2 regions of the Bacillus pumilus genome follow, and region 1 is predicted to be linked to the other one. Evidence: predicted binding sites of a transcription regulator. Region 1 holds the regulator's gene; the other holds the start of a gene.
What was found. The regulator LexA, encoded in region 1, represses DNA repair genes until DNA is damaged. The targets are predictions, from matches to a motif close to CGAACATATGTTCG.

Region 1 (8,211 bases):
CTGCACAACCTGGAATTGATTGATCACACATCATATGAACTTGATTTAAAAGAATCTCTGACGATTAAGCCAAACGATTTTAAAATCAAAGTGCGGCCAAGGAAGCAGCAACTCTTTATGGTACCACCGAAAGAAGAGACGAAAAAAAGCACCACAACTGATGAGTCTAAAGTGAAGAGTCATGGTACACCACTGCTTGTTTTATATGGATCAAATCTTGGCACGGCGCAGCAAATCGCAAACGAATTGGCTGAAGAAGGAAAAGCAAAAGGGTTTGATGTGACCACTGCTCCGCTTGATGACTATACACGCCAATTACCAGATAAGGGTGCAGTCTTTATCGTGACCGCTTCATATAATGGACATCCGCCTGACCATGCGAAAAAATTTGTGGATTGGGTCACGCAGGAGAAAGAGCAGGATTTAACAAACGTGACGTTTGCTGTGTTTGGATGCGGAGATCGAAATTGGGCGAGTACGTACCAGCGTATTCCTCGTCTCATTGATGAAGCACTTGAAAGAAAAGGTGCGAAGCGTGCAGCTGATTTAGGAGAAGGTGATGCAGGCGGAGATATGGATGAGGATAAAGAAGCATTTCAGAAAACGGTCTTCAAGCAGCTCGCAAAAGAATTTCAGCTCACCTTCCAAGAGAAAGGGAAGGAAAACCCAAAACTATCAGTTGCTTATACAAATGAGCTAGTAGAACGTCCTGTGGCGAAAACATATGGTGCCTTTTCAGCTGTTGTACTGAAAAATGAAGAATTACAATCTGAAAAAAGTGAGCGGCAAACAAGACATATAGAGCTGCAATTGCCTGAAGGGAAAAAGTACAAAGAAGGGGATCATATCGGAATTGTTCCGAAAAATAGTGATGCACTCGTTCAGCGGGTGATCAATCGCTTCAATCTAGATCCTAAGCAGCACATCAAGCTTTATTCTGAGAAAAAAGCAAATCATTTACCTTTAGATCAGCCGATTCAAATGAGAGAATTACTTGCGTCGCATGTTGAGCTTCAAGAGCCTGCAACACGTACGCAGCTAAGAGAGCTCGCCGCATATACAGTTTGTCCGCCTCACCGCGTGGAGCTTGAGCAAATGGCTGGTGAAGCGTATCAAGAAGCTATTTTAAAGAAACGAGTAACCATGCTTGACTTACTAGATCAATATGAAGCATGTGAGCTGTCATTTGTGCACTTTTTAGCACTTTTACCAGGTTTGAAGCCGCGCTATTATTCTATTTCTAGCTCACCAAAGGTCGATGAAAAAAGAGTCAGTATCACAGTGGCGGTTGTGAAAGGGAAAGCGTGGAGCGGCCGCGGAGAATATGCCGGAGTCGCATCAAACTATTTATGTGGTCTGAAGGAAGGTGAAGAAGTCGCCTGCTTCCTCCACGAAGCGCAGGCAGGATTCCAGCTGCCGCCTTCATCTGAAGTACCGATGATCATGATCGGACCGGGTACAGGAATCGCTCCATTTAGAGGGTTTGTTCAGGCAAGAGAAGTATGGCAGAAGGAAGGCAAACCACTAGGCGAAGCTCACCTATATTTTGGCTGCCGTCACCCTCATGAAGATGATCTGTATTTTGAAGAAATGCAGCTTGCAGCGCAAAAAGGAGTTGTCCACATCCACCGGGCTTATTCTCGTCACAAAGAGCAAAAAGTATATGTTCAGCATTTGTTGAAAGAAGACGGCGGCATGTTAATCAAGTTACTTGACCAAGGTGCGTATCTTTACGTGTGCGGGGACGGAAAAGTCATGGCACCAGATGTAGAGGCTACACTGATCGACCTCTATCAACACGAGAAACAATGCTCGAAGGAAGCAGCTGAAAATTGGCTGACAACCCTTGCGAATAATAATAGATATGTAAAAGATGTATGGAGCTGACAAGAGGGAAGACCGCCAATTAGGCGGTTTTTTCTGTTTCATCAAGAGAGGTGAGATCGATAGAATGAAAGTTTGAAAGATACAAAACACCTAATTTGAAAATGAAATATTTTGTAAAAAATAAGAATATTCTCTCATTTACTCCAATATGGAACAATCGTATCATTTTTGATAAAGGACATAAAGGAGGAATATGATGAAAAAGGTGAAAATGTTACTCCCTTCTCTACTCGTTTTTGGTGCTTTAAGTGTGCCTAGTTTTGCCCATGCCGCATCGGATTCAGTATTAACATCTGATTATGACATGGTGACTTCTGATGGAAAGGTGATCTCTTCAAGTGATTTCCACAATGATACGAAATCCCCCTCATCCTTTGATAAAGTGGATGATCTATCTTCAACTGTTGGTGAAAAAGTAAAACCACTATCAAAATATGTAAAGGACTTTCAAACTAAAGTCGTCATTGGAGACGACGGTAGAACAAAAGTAGCAAACACAAGAGTAGCACCATATAATTCAATTGCTTATATTACATTTGGCGGCTCAAGCTGTACGGGGACACTCATTGCCCCTAACAAAATTTTGACAAACGGACACTGCGTGTACAATACAGCATCAAGAAGTTATAGTGCAAAAGGATCGGTGTATCCAGGGATGAATGATAGCACTGCGGTAAATGGGTCAGCGAATATGACAGAGTTCTATGTACCAAGCGGATATATCAATACAGGTGCGAGCCAATATGATTTTGCCGTGATCAAAACAGATACGAACATTGGCAATACAGTCGGTTACCGTTCCATCCGTCAGGTGACAAACTTAACTGGAACAACGATTAAAATTTCTGGATATCCAGGTGATAAAATGAGATCGACTGGCAAGGTGTCGCAGTGGGAGATGTCAGGTCCTGTGACAAGAGAAGATACGAATCTCGCATACTATACGATTGATACATTTAGCGGAAATTCAGGCTCAGCGATGCTAGATCAAAATCAGCAAATCGTTGGGGTTCATAACGCAGGGTATTCAAACGGAACGATTAATGGCGGTCCAAAAGCGACAGCTGCCTTTGTTGAATTTATCAACTATGCAAAAGCGCAATAAAAGCTAGAACATAAAGCTTGTTTCCTTCATAGGGGACAAGCTTTTTTATGTGGATACAAGTGTCTATCTGTCTATGCTTGAAAGATTCATTGAGTTCTAGCCTCTTCATTTTTTTCACATGTCATTCGTGAACAACTCATACATTAAAATGACACATTTCCTTTATGTCAAGATTCTACTTGAGAAAAATGAGGAGGTCACGCATTTTTGAAGATGAGAAGAGGCTGGATTACTGCTGTCGCCTTATGCTTTGTGATATGGATGGGCACGCTATTAGGTGGATTTGGGGAGGAACATGCGGCAAAAGGTGCCGATCGATATGATCATGTCATTCAATTTCCAAAGGAACGGTACCCTGAAACAGGCAGTCATATTCAAGAAGCCATTCGAAAAGGGCATTCAGATGTGTGTACGATAGACCGAAATGGAGCAGATGCCCGCAGGCAAGAATCATTAAAAGGCATTCCGACAAAACCTGGCTTTGACCGGGATGAGTGGCCGATGGCGGTTTGTCTTGAGGGAGGAAAAGGCGCAAGCGTTCAATATGTCAGTCCATCTGATAATAGGGGAGCAGGCTCATGGGTCGGGCACCAAATCAGCGGATTTCCTGATGGGAAAAGAATATTATTCATTGTGAAATAAATCTGAGGAAAAGGCACCCCTCAATCGGGTGCCTTTTTTTTATATGATCAGAGCGTATCCGAGCTGGCAGGGAAAAAAGATTCAGTGGTACAATCAATCTATAAGGTACAAAGACTGACAAGAAGAAAATGTGAAGGGACATTTGCTTATGGATAAGAACCGTGCATTATACGATTTTTTTATGCAGCATGCAGAGAAGTTGACTGAAACATGGTATGAATCAATTGAGGACGATGATCCAGAATCCATATACCGTTCAACAGATTCCAGCATCATATCAGAGCTAAAACGGCAAAATCAAGATTATTACCAGCATTTTATACGTGCTCTTATTGAAGACAAGACGTATTTACATACTGAGTTTAAAAAGTGGTCTGAAGACTTAGCCAGTGACCCAAAGCATTTAAACACACCATTAGATTATGTTGTGAGAGAATACATGTCCAATCAAAGAGTGGTCCTTCATTACTTAAAAGAATTTATTAAACAGCGTCAAGATGAAATTGATATTGACCGCATCTTTTATTGGTATGATTTAATTTCAGAGGCGTTTAATATTTCCATTCATATGTTCATCCAGCAATATGTGAAAAATACAACGAGGAAGCTCGTGGCACAAAGAGACATGATTTACGAGCTGAGCTCACCTGTCATTGTCTTAAAAAGTTATATTGCGTTATTGCCGTTAGTAGGTGATATTGATACAGCGAGAGCAAAGATTATTTTAGAAAATACGCTAAAACAGTGCTCACAAAAAGGTGTACAGCATTTATGTATTGATTTATCGGGCGTTGTCATTATTGATACAATGGTGGCTCATCAAATCTTTGATCTTGTCACATCACTTCGGTTAATTGGAGTAGAGACAACTATTTCAGGAATCAGACCAGAAATTGCCCAAACCGCTGTGCAGCTCGGGCTTCCTTTTAATGAATTTCGCACGGCATCATCACTTGCTCACGCCTTAGACCGCATGACTGAATTTACTTCAATATAAAAACCAGGCCGATTGAATGGCCTGGTTTTTTATTTAGATAACAGCGTCAATTTTTGTGACTTTCCAATCTTTTTGTCCTTTTTCGAACGTAACCGTTCTTTGTACTTTGCGTCCATCAAGTGTTGGGACAGTGAATTCATATGTGCGGACTGTTTGTTTTTTAGAGACAAGTTTAGGTGTCGCTTTATCCCAATTAAGCATATTGTCTCCGTCGCCGACTGGAACAGCCATTTTGCCTTTATGAACAATGAACTGGTAGTCTTTTAAACCTTGATTGATGGCTTCTTTTGTGAAAACTTGAGATAGGTAGCTGTTTAGTTTTTTCTTTGTATCAAATGTTTTAGAAAGATAGTTGTAAGTCATGTCTTTATAGCTAAATGATTTTAATTTGTAATCAGAATGTTCATTAATTTTGTAGCCTGACATCGCACTCCAAAAGTGTTCCCGTGCATCAAGGGCAATATGTAACGCTTCTTTATTTGTCAAAGTGGCTGGTTTTTTAGAAGCGGCCAATGTTGTAGATTGTAATGAGATCATAAGCATAATAGCAGTTAATAAAACGAATAATTTTTTCAAGGCGATTGCCTCCTTTTCTCAATGAAAACTTCTTATGTTACAAATGTTACAATAATTACAGTGATATTACAAGTATTAAATCTAAATGTTTTTTATTTCTTTTCTTTCTATATATATAACGTTTGAGGGTGGCAAAAAGTTTTCATTTTTTTATTTTTTCTTTATATCTACTATTTAACCGTTCTAAAGAAGAACAAAACGTTTTTTGGAAAAGTTTCTGTTTGGACGTTCAACACGCTTTTTCATTTATGACATATACTATCGTGATGAATGTCTAAGAAAGTGGTGTTGAATATGTATTATCCGTATGAAGGTATGTGGAATGGGTACTCATATGATAGGCAGATGCAAGGTTGGCCGTCGCTCCCTTCTCAAGTTGGAGGATTTCCAGGGTTTCCAATCGGAGGAGGAGGCACTGGGCCCGGATCTAGTGGATCAGCCCCGCCAGCCCCACCACAGCATATCGTTTCGCAATATCAGCAAGCATTATCACAGCCTCAAAGCATGCAGTCACTTATTTCAGGGCAAACAGGTGGAGGTCAGCAATCGGTTCAATTTGCGGCGGGATGTAATAGAAGGTGGACGATTGTGTTTATGAGAAACGGTCAAGTATTTTTAATGTATGTTCTATCTTCACAGCCTTTCGGGAGAACAACTGGCTTTATTTGGCCGAACTTTACATTTGGTTCCTTCCCAAGCTCGAGTATTCTTGCCTATTCTTGTTCATAAAAAAAAGCCGGTTCTCATCATTAACTGATGAAATACCGGCTTTTTTTAGTGAATATTTCTAAATACGCCAATCACTTTACCTAGTATACTTACATTCTGTAAAATAATCGGTTCCATAGATGGATTTTCTGGCTGTAATCTAAAGTGTGTATCTTCTTTATAGAAACGTTTCACTGTCGCTTCATCTTCCTCTGTCATGGCGACGACAATATCTCCATTGTTAGCAGTGCTTTGCTGACGCACAATGACATAGTCCTTGTCCAAAATTCCTGCGTCAATCATACTTTCTCCCATAATTTCAAGCATAAATACTTGTTCATCTGGTGCTGCAAAAGTCTCTGGAAGAGGGAAGTACTCTTCTACATTCTCAACAGCCGTAATAGGCAGGCCTGCTGTTACTTTTCCGATGACTGGTACGTTCATTACAGCACTCTTTGGAATATTCATTTCCTCTTCATCTAGTACTTCGATCGCTCTAGGTTTTGTCGGGTCTCTTCTAATTAAGCCCTTCGTTTCTAGTCTAGCTAAATGTCCATGAACCGTTGAACTGGATGCTAGACCGACAGCTTCTCCAATTTCACGAACGGATGGGGGATAGCCCTTGCTTTTTACTTCTTCTTTGATGAATGTCAGGATATCGAGTTGTCTTTTTGATAGCTTCGTCATCTTTTGCACCTCAAAACGTCAATTTTAAAGAAATTATAGCATGTTTTTCCTAACAGTACAAACATAGGTTCGAAAAAAACGTTTGACAGAAACGTTTGTTCGTATTTATAATAAGTGTCAGAAAGAACGAACACACATTCTATTAGGAGAGATGACATTATGAGGTTAAAAGAATCTATTATTTTTATTGGGGTATTCTCATTCATCGTTGGCATATTTCTCTCACTTATTGCAGTCACAAGCCATAATGATCCAAATCAGTATGTTAAAATAGAAGTTCAATCAGGGGATACTCTTTGGGGGTTAGCTGATCAAGTAAACGACAGCAAATCAATCGATAAAAATGCGTTTATTGACTGGGTCACTCAGCACAACGATCTTGCTTCAACAGAAATCCAGCCTGGTGACATCCTTGTCATACCAGTCAAAAAAGAGCATCCAGTCGTATATCAACTTGCAACAGTACAGTAGAAAGGTCGATTGAAGACATGAATGCAATCATCTATGCGAGAGTAAGCACTGTCAAAGAAGAGCAGGAAACCTCGCTGAAGAGACAAGAAGAAGAATTGCTAGCTTTAGCTGCTATGCACAAGATGAATGTGGTTAAAGTCATTAAAGAAAAAGCAAGCGGGTATGATCTAGATCGCGATGGTGTGTTTGATATGCTAGCTACACTAAAAGAAGAGTCAATTGATGCTGTTCTTATCCAGGATGAAACACGTCTCGGAAGAGGACAAGCAAAAATTGCGCTTCTTCATTGTCTTTTTAAAGAGAATGTAAAGGTGTACAGTACGTTTCATAGAGGCGAACTTGAGCTTTCAGAAGCAGATGAAATGGTGATTGAGATCGTAGGAGTCGTTGAAGAGTATCAACGAAAAATTCATAACCTGAAAATCAAGCGGGGAATGAGAAGAGCCGTTGAACGAGGGTATCAGCCCGAACTGAATTTAAAACAGCAGGATCATGCGCCTGGTCGTGAGCGTATTGAAGTGCCGATTTCAGAAATTGTTCGATTAAGAAAAAATAACATGACCTTCGCAGAAATCGCAGCAACTCTTCAGGCACTAGGTTTCGACATTTCAAAAGCAACGGTCCATAGAAGGTATCAAGAATATGAAAAAGGTCTGACCACCTAAAGCTTGATTTGTTGTCAAAATGATTGATATTTAGTAGTATGTAGAGAAAATGCTTTAAAGGAGTTAGTCATGATTTCTAAAAATCAGCTTGCAAGAATCAATGAGCTTTCAAAAAAGTCAAAAGAGACCGGTTTGTCAGACGCTGAAAAAACAGAACAAAAGCAATTAAGAGAAGAGTATTTAAAAGCTTTTCGTTCTTCTATGAAAAATACACTTAAAACCGTGAAAATCGTTGACCCTGAAGGAAACGATGTCACACCAGAAAAATTAAAAAGAGAAAGAGATCAAAACCTTCATTAAGTTTTCGGTTTCTTGAATTTTGAAAAGATGGGAAGGATATTCTCATCTTTTTTCATATTTGCATAACTTTTTAGGTGATCGATAAACTAAATGTGACAAAATCACTCTTTTTCAGCGTGAAATAGTTGTGAAAAAAGGACAGTAGATTTATGATAATGGTGTACACAAGATAC
Region 2 (8,211 bases), 380 kb from region 1:
CAGCGCATGCGGAATGGTTTTTAATACGTGTACGCCTTCTAGCGGTTGATTGTTTAAATCCAGTTTAACAGGGCTTGCTCCTGTCGCAATTAAGAGGCGGTCATAGCTTTCGGTAAAGGATGCTTTTGTTTTCGTATGATGACCTGACACCGTTTTTTGCTTTGGATCAATGGAGGTCACTTCGTGTAAGCATCGAGCATCAATTCCATATTTGTCGCGAAATGTTTCAGCGCTGCGTGCAATCAGCTTGCTGTGGTGATCAATGAGACCGCCGATCAAGTAGGGGAGGCCGCACTGTCCATATGAGAAAATCTCTCCTTTTTCAAAAGCGACAATATGTGCATCTGGATCCTCTCGATATATTTGCATAGCACAGCTCATTCCTGCTGCATCTCCGCCAATGATCATATATTTCATTTGGTGTGCTCCCTTCTATCTATCGAACTGAATACTCTTATTTACCCTCATTTTCCTTTTTTTAATGCTTTTTTCGCAAAAGAAGCAAACTTTAGTGGAAAAATAAAGACAGCGCCTTCATTTTAAGCTACAATCGGATTATCGTCTTTTTGGTTACGAGTTTAGTGAAGATTGGTGGGAAAGACTTTGAGTGACACGCGACTAGATTTTAATACTTTATATACACGTCATACAAGAGAGGCTTGGTCTGCTCTTGGAGAATATATGCCGGTATCTGTTTCAGAAGAGGAAGCAAGAGCACTTCAAGGATTAAATGACTATTTATCCCTTGAAGAAGTTCAGGATATTTACATACCACTTATTCGTTTTCTGACATTGCATGTCTTTGCAGAAAAACAAAAAAATCAGCATGTGAATGCCTTTTTAAACTACCCACATCATGCGAAAATTCCTTTTCTCATTGGGATTGCTGGAAGTGTGGCTGTCGGGAAAAGCACAACGGCCCGTATCATCGAAACGCTTTTATCGAGGCTTGGAGATGGACTGAAAGTGAGTCTTGTGACAACCGATGGCTTTTTGTATCCTCAAAAAGAATTAAAGGATCGAGGACTCATGGAAAAGAAAGGCTTCCCAGAAAGCTATGATGTCAAAGCCTTGTTGTCTTTTTTAAACGAATTAAAATCAGGGAAACAAACTGTGCATGCCCCGGTATATTCGCATCTGACCTATGACCGGCTTGATGGTGTGTATGAAACGGTGGAGGATGCCGATATTGTTATTATTGAAGGAATCAATGTGCTGCAATCCCCAGCGCTGGATGATCTGAAGGATGAACCGCGTGTGTTTGTATCAGATTTCTTTGATTTTTCGATTTATGTAGATGCTGCTGAAACGCAAATTCAATCATGGTATAAAGAACGGTTCCGTTTGCTGAGGGAAACAGCTTTCCAAGATCCTGAATCCTTCTTTCATCAATACAAAGATTTGACGGATGAAGAGGCAGATCACATGGCAAGCACAATTTGGAATACCGTCAATCGCCCTAATTTATATCAAAATATTTTACCGACAAAATATCGAGCTGATCTCATTTTGAAAAAAGGTGATCAGCATAAGGTGGAAGAGATTGCTATCCGCCGAGTATAAAGAAAAACCGCTCAAACGTGAGCGGTTTTTTTAATGATCTCCACTGACTTTCACAGCGATGGCAGCTGCGGATCGCTTTTTCAGGCGGTAGTATCCAATGAGTAGGAACGGAACACCTGCGATGGTGATGATCGACAAGACTGAAAAAATGGAGAAGGGATGGGCTGCGCCAAAATAGTCAATGCATAGTCCGCCGACAAATGGTCCGATGACGCTGCCGAGCTGAGAAAATCCCATCGCGCCAAAGTACGACCCCTTTACTTCTGGCTTTGCCACATTGTCTACAAATAGATCCATCATCGCAAACAGCAGAACCTCCCCAATTGTAAACACGACAATGATGAAAGCAAGCATGCCGAGACTCTGTGAAAAAGCAATGGCAAACAAACTGCCCGCAAGAAGAATATTCCCAGTGGTGAGCGACAAAATGGTGGAGTAGCGTTTGGCGATCATGATGAGCGGATATTGTACGACAATGACAACAACTGCATTTAAAGATAAAAGGTATCCAAACAGTTTCGGACCATCCTCAATCATAGGCGAAGCGGATAAATATTGAGGCAGCGTTGAGCTCAAATGCGAATACCCGAACGAACATAAGGTAACGCCGATGAGGATAATGCTAAAGACCGTATCTTTTTGGATAATGGAAAGGGCTTTTTTGACCCCAATTTGTTTCGTGTTTTCTGGAGCAGCAACTGGATGTTTCTGAAATTGCCAGGCCAGCGTTAATCCGTATAACAAATAAATGAAGGCAGCGACGAGAAATGGAAAGGTTGTTTTCGATGACCCGAGATATAAGCCAAGCAGCGGACCGAAGATGACCCCTATGTTAATGGCTGTATATCGTAAATTAAACACAAACAACCGAATACTTGACGGGGTGACATCAGATAAGAGCGCCTTAGATGTTGGTTCAAATAGTGCCCGGCACAGTCCGTTTAAAGCGTTCATGATAAAGAAGACCCAAATGGCATCTGCAAATGCAAAACCAACAAAGACAAGTGTCCAACCGAAGATTGATAGAAGCATGACCTTTTTTCTTCCGATACGATCAGAAATATATCCACCGTAAAAACTCGCAACGATCCCAATCAGAGAGCTAACGGCAATGATTAATCCAGCAGAAGAAGCTGAGGCGCCTTTGACTTGTGTTAAATAAACGGCCAAAAAAGGAATGCTCATGGACGTCGCCATTCGGCCAAATATGGTGCCGATGATGATCGTCCAACTAAGCGGATGTAGCGTACGTAAGTTATTTTTCATGCTGTTTCTCCCCTGAGTTTGTAAGATGTTCCAATCATACATGAAAAATTGTGCAAATTAAATACACAATTTGATGGAGGGGACATCCGCCATATGGCAGAGAAGTTTGATTGGCTCGTATTTGGAGACGCGTGCTTTTTTCTGCCGGTGCTTTTATGCCACTGATTCGCGCGGTCATTTGACCCCATTTAATCAAGGTCGATCGCGACGATTTGCTGCAAGGACAGGTTGAGAACATCTTCATCATTGACGATTTTTATGCGCTGCGTTTCATAATGAATGGCTTTGACCCAGCCCCAAAACTGCTCTTTTCTACCTGCTGCGGCATATGTCACGCAAATCGCTTGATCCTCAGTAATCGACTGTGTGATCAAAAAATTCATTTCTTCCAGTTGATCGGTGCTCAGCGGGGGAGGGGTGTATTTTTTTTTCTGCCGTTTTTGAGCAAGCAGCTGCTCCCGGTGCTCTGGAAGCATCATTCGGCTTGATTCCCACATGAGGTTGTATCCAGGTGTTAATTTATTGGGATTCATGGCTGTTCGCCTCCGTTATTTGTAATGTCCGCCAATTTTTTCGGCGCGGTGATACGCCTGCCCTGCGCTTGTCAGTGACGAAGCGTGCAGCAGGGCAGCAGGTCCATACTTTATGTGGATCGCATCAAATACTTTGCTGAGTTTGTCTTTTTGAACATGATGATCAAATAAAGTTAGCTGATACTGGCTGTCAGACTGCAGCTGTGAGAGAGTAATACCGACACTGCGAATGGGCTGACCATCCCAGTGCTGCTGGCATAGCTGAATGGCTGCCTCTGCAATATCTGTCCCGTACTGTGTAGGTGAATGAAGCTTGATTTGTCTATGAAATCCGGTCGGGTGAGAAAAATCAGCGCCTCTCACGCCAACAGACACTGTTTGCCCAAGATAATGCTTAAAGCGTGCACGTCTTGCCACCTCTTCGCTCAATTCAAGAAGAGCGACTTTGATATCCTCAAAAGACGCATAATCATGGGGGAGAGTCATATGATGTCCCACCGCTTTTTGCTCATTATGTGTGTGAACGGTGACCGGAGAGGGATCATGTCCTAAAGCTGTTCGCTGCAAAAGCTCTCCGTTGATTCCCCAGCGTTTTTTAAGCCGGTCTAACGGATAAGCAGCAAGCGTCCCAATGGTACTGATGCCCATTCGTTTTAAATGGTGCTCCATTCGTTTACCAACGCCAAATAATTTTCCAATCGGAAGCGGCCATAAATCAGTCGCAACACTGTCTGCGCGAAGTTCATAAATGCCAGATGTGTTTTTTTTAGCAAAATGGTCACAGGCCATTTTAGAGAGCACTTTATTAGGACCGATGCCAACACGTGCGTAAATACCCGTCTGGTTCATAATGGTTGTTTGTATATTTTGAGCGATCTCACGGGGAGAACCGAGTAGTGTCAGGCTGCCTGTAATATCGAGAAATTGTTCATCAATTGAATATGGTTCGACAAGATCTGTGTATTGTTCAAGCAGCTCTGTGATCATGACAGAGATATCAAGATAGCGCTGCATACGAGGGCGTACGACGACAGCTTCAGGGCATTTCTCCTGTGCTTCCCATAATCTGGATGCATTTTGAACGCCCCGTTTTTTAGCGAGCGGGCAGGCGGCAAGTACGACTCCGCTCCGCCGCTCAGGATCTCCAGAGACGATGAGCGGCACATCCTTCAAGTGGGGAGCCTCCACTTTTTCGACTGACGCATAAAACGATTGCATATCCACAAGCAGAATGGCTCGTTCATTCATTATTTTCACCTCTTAGAACGTATGTTCTGTTTCTATTTTAACCGTCAGGAGGCGAAATTGATACTGGTAAATCATTCAAAGAAAAGAGTATAAATCCATACAAAAAAAGACGAAGTGGAAGACACTTCGTCTCATTTGATGCAACATATTTTAAGCATGTGCCAAGTTGTAGGATGTTTGGAGGGGCTCAGAACGCAAACGATAGGCCATCAGTTTTTTCTTAGGCTTATGTGTAAACTGCCGCACCACATCCACGTGGTCATCGTAATGATACAGATAAAGGGTCACATCATGCTTGCCAAGCTTTGTTTGCATGGTAAGAGGCGCCGGCCCTTCCTGCGGATGAAGAAAGCGCTCTTCATCACCAGGATAAATATAATAGCGTTCAATAAAGATCGCATCATTAAAATGTTGAATAATTTCAGATGTTTGTTGATCATTGAGCGGACGATCTTCAAACATGATCGTTGTTTGATCACTTGTTACTTTTGCATGCACTGCATAACGACTAAAAAGGCGTTCCACAACACCAGAAGGTAGCGAAGTGACAAGAAGCTTTAAAAGACTAAACACAACAAGTGAAGTAACAATCCAAACCAATATCATCATCTCCAATAAACATTTGTTACATTTCCTATATGAACCATCTTAACATACCAAAAGAATGAAACTTTCGCACAAAAAGTGAACTTTTTGAAATAAGTGTGAAGATTTACAAGGAGATGACGGCGAAAGAACGAAATCAACAAAGCTGAAAGGAAAAAAGGCTGCCACGTAATCTTTACAAACAATTAATCGGACAGGTAGACTATTGAAACAACAGTTTTTTGTAAAAAAAGAGAGCGGTAAGCCAAAAATGAAAAGGGGCGAGGTCATCATGATACGTCAAGTGAAGCCGTCAGATTTTTACGCCGTCACATCCGTCATCCAAAGCTGGTGGGGAGGTAAAGATTTGCGCGCAACATTGCCGAAGCTATTTTTTGAACATTTTCAGCAAACAAGTTTTGTCGTCGTTGAAAAAGGTGAACTGATTGGCTTTTTAGTCGGTTTTTTATCGCAATCTCGTTCAGATGAAGCGTATATTCACTTTGTTGGGGTACATCCAGATCACCGGAAATTAAAGATCGGAAAAATGCTGTATCAAGCCTTTTATGATGTGGCAAAACAGGAAGGAAGAACAACCATTAAAGTGGTAACAGCACCTGTAAATAAAGTATCAATTGCCTATCATGCAAAATTGGGCTTTCAAATTGAAAAAGGGGATAAAACTGTAGAAGGAATCTCCGTGTTTTCAGAATATGAAGGAATAAATGAAGACCGTGTTTTATTTGTGAAAAAGTTAGAGGCGATGTCATGATTGTCAATTTAGATCAAACAATAGGAGATGTAGCAAAGCAGATCTTACATATTCAACTAGCTGCATACCAACAAGAAGCTGAACAAATTGGCTATGCCGATCTTCCGCCATTAAAAGAGACCATTCAAGATGTAATGAAAGCAAAAGAGCAATTTATTGGTTTTGAGCAAAAGGGAATCTTACTAGGTGTTGCCTCTTATGAAGAGCAGAAAGATTATTTGATCATTAGTCGATTGGCTGTACATCCAAAAGCGCTAAAGCAGGGTATTGGAACAAGACTTATGTCTACAATTATGGAGAAAAATGTCCCTATAGAACTGACCACTGGGCAAAAAAACACCCCTGCAAAAAGGCTATACGAAAAGTTAGGATTTGTTGAAACAAATGTGATTCATGTTGCAAAAGAGCTCACCTTATCAAAAATGAAATGGACACCGAGGCGAAAGGTTGAGGTTGTCGAATTCAAAAAAGAATGGCATGAAGAATTCCATCAAGAAAAGCAGCGACTCAAGCAAATCATTCAAAAGAGCTGGATAGAAGGACATCATATTGGTAGTACGTCAGTTGAAGGACTTGTTGCCAAACCCATTATTGATATCTTAATAGAAGTAAGTCATATAAAAGAGATCGATAGAAAAAGAGAGAGCTTTGAACATCTTGGATATCAAGCGCTCGGTGAAAATGGCATAAAAGGGAGACGTTTTTTTCAAAAGGGTGGCTTGAATCGTACGCATCATGTCCATATTTATGAGAGAAATCATCCTGATGTGAAAAGGCATTTATTGTTTCGAGATTACTTAAGGGCCCATCCAGAACGAGCTGTAGCGTATGCGTCTGTCAAGGAACAATTAGCAAATCAGTATCGGGAAGATATACAAAGCTATATGGCAGGAAAGAATGAAATCATAAAAGTAATAGAAAATGAGGCATATCGCTGGGATAGAGAAGGAGGAGAGGAAGCTCTTAAATAAGCTACCTCTTTTCCTCGTTAATTAGGAAGCTGAACATTGCCTTTTACAGTATAGGCCTGTGAAGCAGCAGTAGATGGAAGAGCGGGTAATTTATCCTTTACGATGACCCCGCGGATATCTGTGATTCGAACAGGAAGAGATTTAGACCCCATATTAAATCCAAGGAAATGGTTGTAGTCTGTCTTTTCCATGTTCACCCATTGTCCATCTTTGTAATATTCCATTTTCATAATCGGATATTTATGATTGCGCACTTGAATCGCAGCCCACCACTTACTGCTACCTTCTTTTATTCTGTAAACTACATTTCCGCTAATCGGTGCTTTTACAATTTTCCAACTAATTGGGATTTTCCCATCTGCCATATTGCCGATTTTGGCAAAGGCATTATGAGAAAGATCAAGAGCTCCTTTCGCTCCTTCTGGATATTTATCGGTTACATACACAACGGTTTTTCCTTTTGGACCCTTTACTTCAAGGTAAGCCCCTGCAAGTGCCGCATTTATCCCTTTATAGTTATAGTCATGGGGATTTAAAGCCGTAATTTTCATGTCAGATGGAATAGGATCTAATAATGCGGCGCCCCCTGAGTAACCAGATCCCGTATAAGTTGCATAGCTTTCTCGTACTTCATCAAGGACAGATGCCGCTTTCATGTTTGGCACAGCGAAACTCAACATCAATATCAGTGCCCCGATGAAGCAGAGAGATAATCTTTTTTTCACGATCTAAAACCTCCTGTTTATTCTTTAAAAATTGGTAGCGTCATAAGTATAATTCTAAAAAACAAGAAGCAAAAAGAGCCAATAGATAGATATAATCATAGTGAGAAGAGCGTGTATTTCAAAGAATATGACTTTCGGATTTAGTCGTGTGTCATGTTTTATGGTGTTTTATGTGTTACAATGTAAGCATCAATTTAAAAAGGATGTTCGCCATGTATATTCACATCACAGAACAGGCTAAAACATATATAGAAAAACAGCAAACAGGAAACGAAACTAAGGAATTACTGCTTCGCTACGATTCAGAAGGTTGTGGCTGTGCAGTGAGTGGCGTACCAATGCTTTGGTTAACAAGTGAAAGAACAGGTGAATGGGAACAACTTAAAAATAGCCAACATTTAAAACTATATATACACATTGCACAGAAGGTATTTTTTGATGAGGAAATGACCATCGATTTTAATGAAAAAGCCAATACATTGATGCTGAAAAGTCCTCAGCAAATACTCAGTCCAAGAATGGGCATACTTGTAAAGTAAGGTGGAAAC

Region 2: the regulator LexA is predicted to act here: its motif matches at 4,625-4,638, upstream of CKW02_RS10870 (DNA polymerase IV).

What each region holds. Positions count from the first base shown of each region.
Region 1 is NZ_LT906438.1:1,749,745-1,757,955, forward strand. Features, by position in the region: gene CKW02_RS08795 (bifunctional cytochrome P450/NADPH--P450 reductase) at 1-1,887, shown strand, start outside; gene CKW02_RS08800 (trypsin-like serine peptidase) at 2,084-2,992, shown strand; gene CKW02_RS08805 (NucA/NucB deoxyribonuclease domain-containing protein) at 3,254-3,634, shown strand; gene CKW02_RS08810 (STAS domain-containing protein) at 3,783-4,631, shown strand; gene CKW02_RS08815 (DL-endopeptidase inhibitor IseA) at 4,665-5,207, opposite strand; gene CKW02_RS08820 (hypothetical protein) at 5,502-5,936, shown strand; gene lexA (transcriptional repressor LexA) at 5,982-6,602, opposite strand; gene yneA (cell division suppressor protein YneA) at 6,762-7,073, shown strand; gene CKW02_RS08835 (YneB family resolvase-like protein) at 7,091-7,738, shown strand; gene CKW02_RS08840 (DUF896 domain-containing protein) at 7,808-8,038, shown strand.
Region 2 is NZ_LT906438.1:2,130,061-2,138,271, reverse strand. Features, by position in the region: gene CKW02_RS10890 (CoA-disulfide reductase) at 1-417, opposite strand, end outside; gene coaA (type I pantothenate kinase) at 604-1,563, shown strand; gene CKW02_RS10880 (MDR family MFS transporter) at 1,594-2,829, opposite strand; gene CKW02_RS10875 (YolD-like family protein) at 3,018-3,362, opposite strand; gene CKW02_RS10870 (DNA polymerase IV) at 3,378-4,610, opposite strand; gene CKW02_RS10865 (YfmQ family protein) at 4,761-5,210, opposite strand; gene CKW02_RS10860 (GNAT family N-acetyltransferase) at 5,488-5,967, shown strand; gene CKW02_RS10855 (GNAT family N-acetyltransferase) at 5,964-6,938, shown strand; gene CKW02_RS10850 (expansin EXLX1 family cellulose-binding protein) at 6,956-7,663, opposite strand; gene CKW02_RS10845 (iron-sulfur cluster biosynthesis family protein) at 7,876-8,202, shown strand.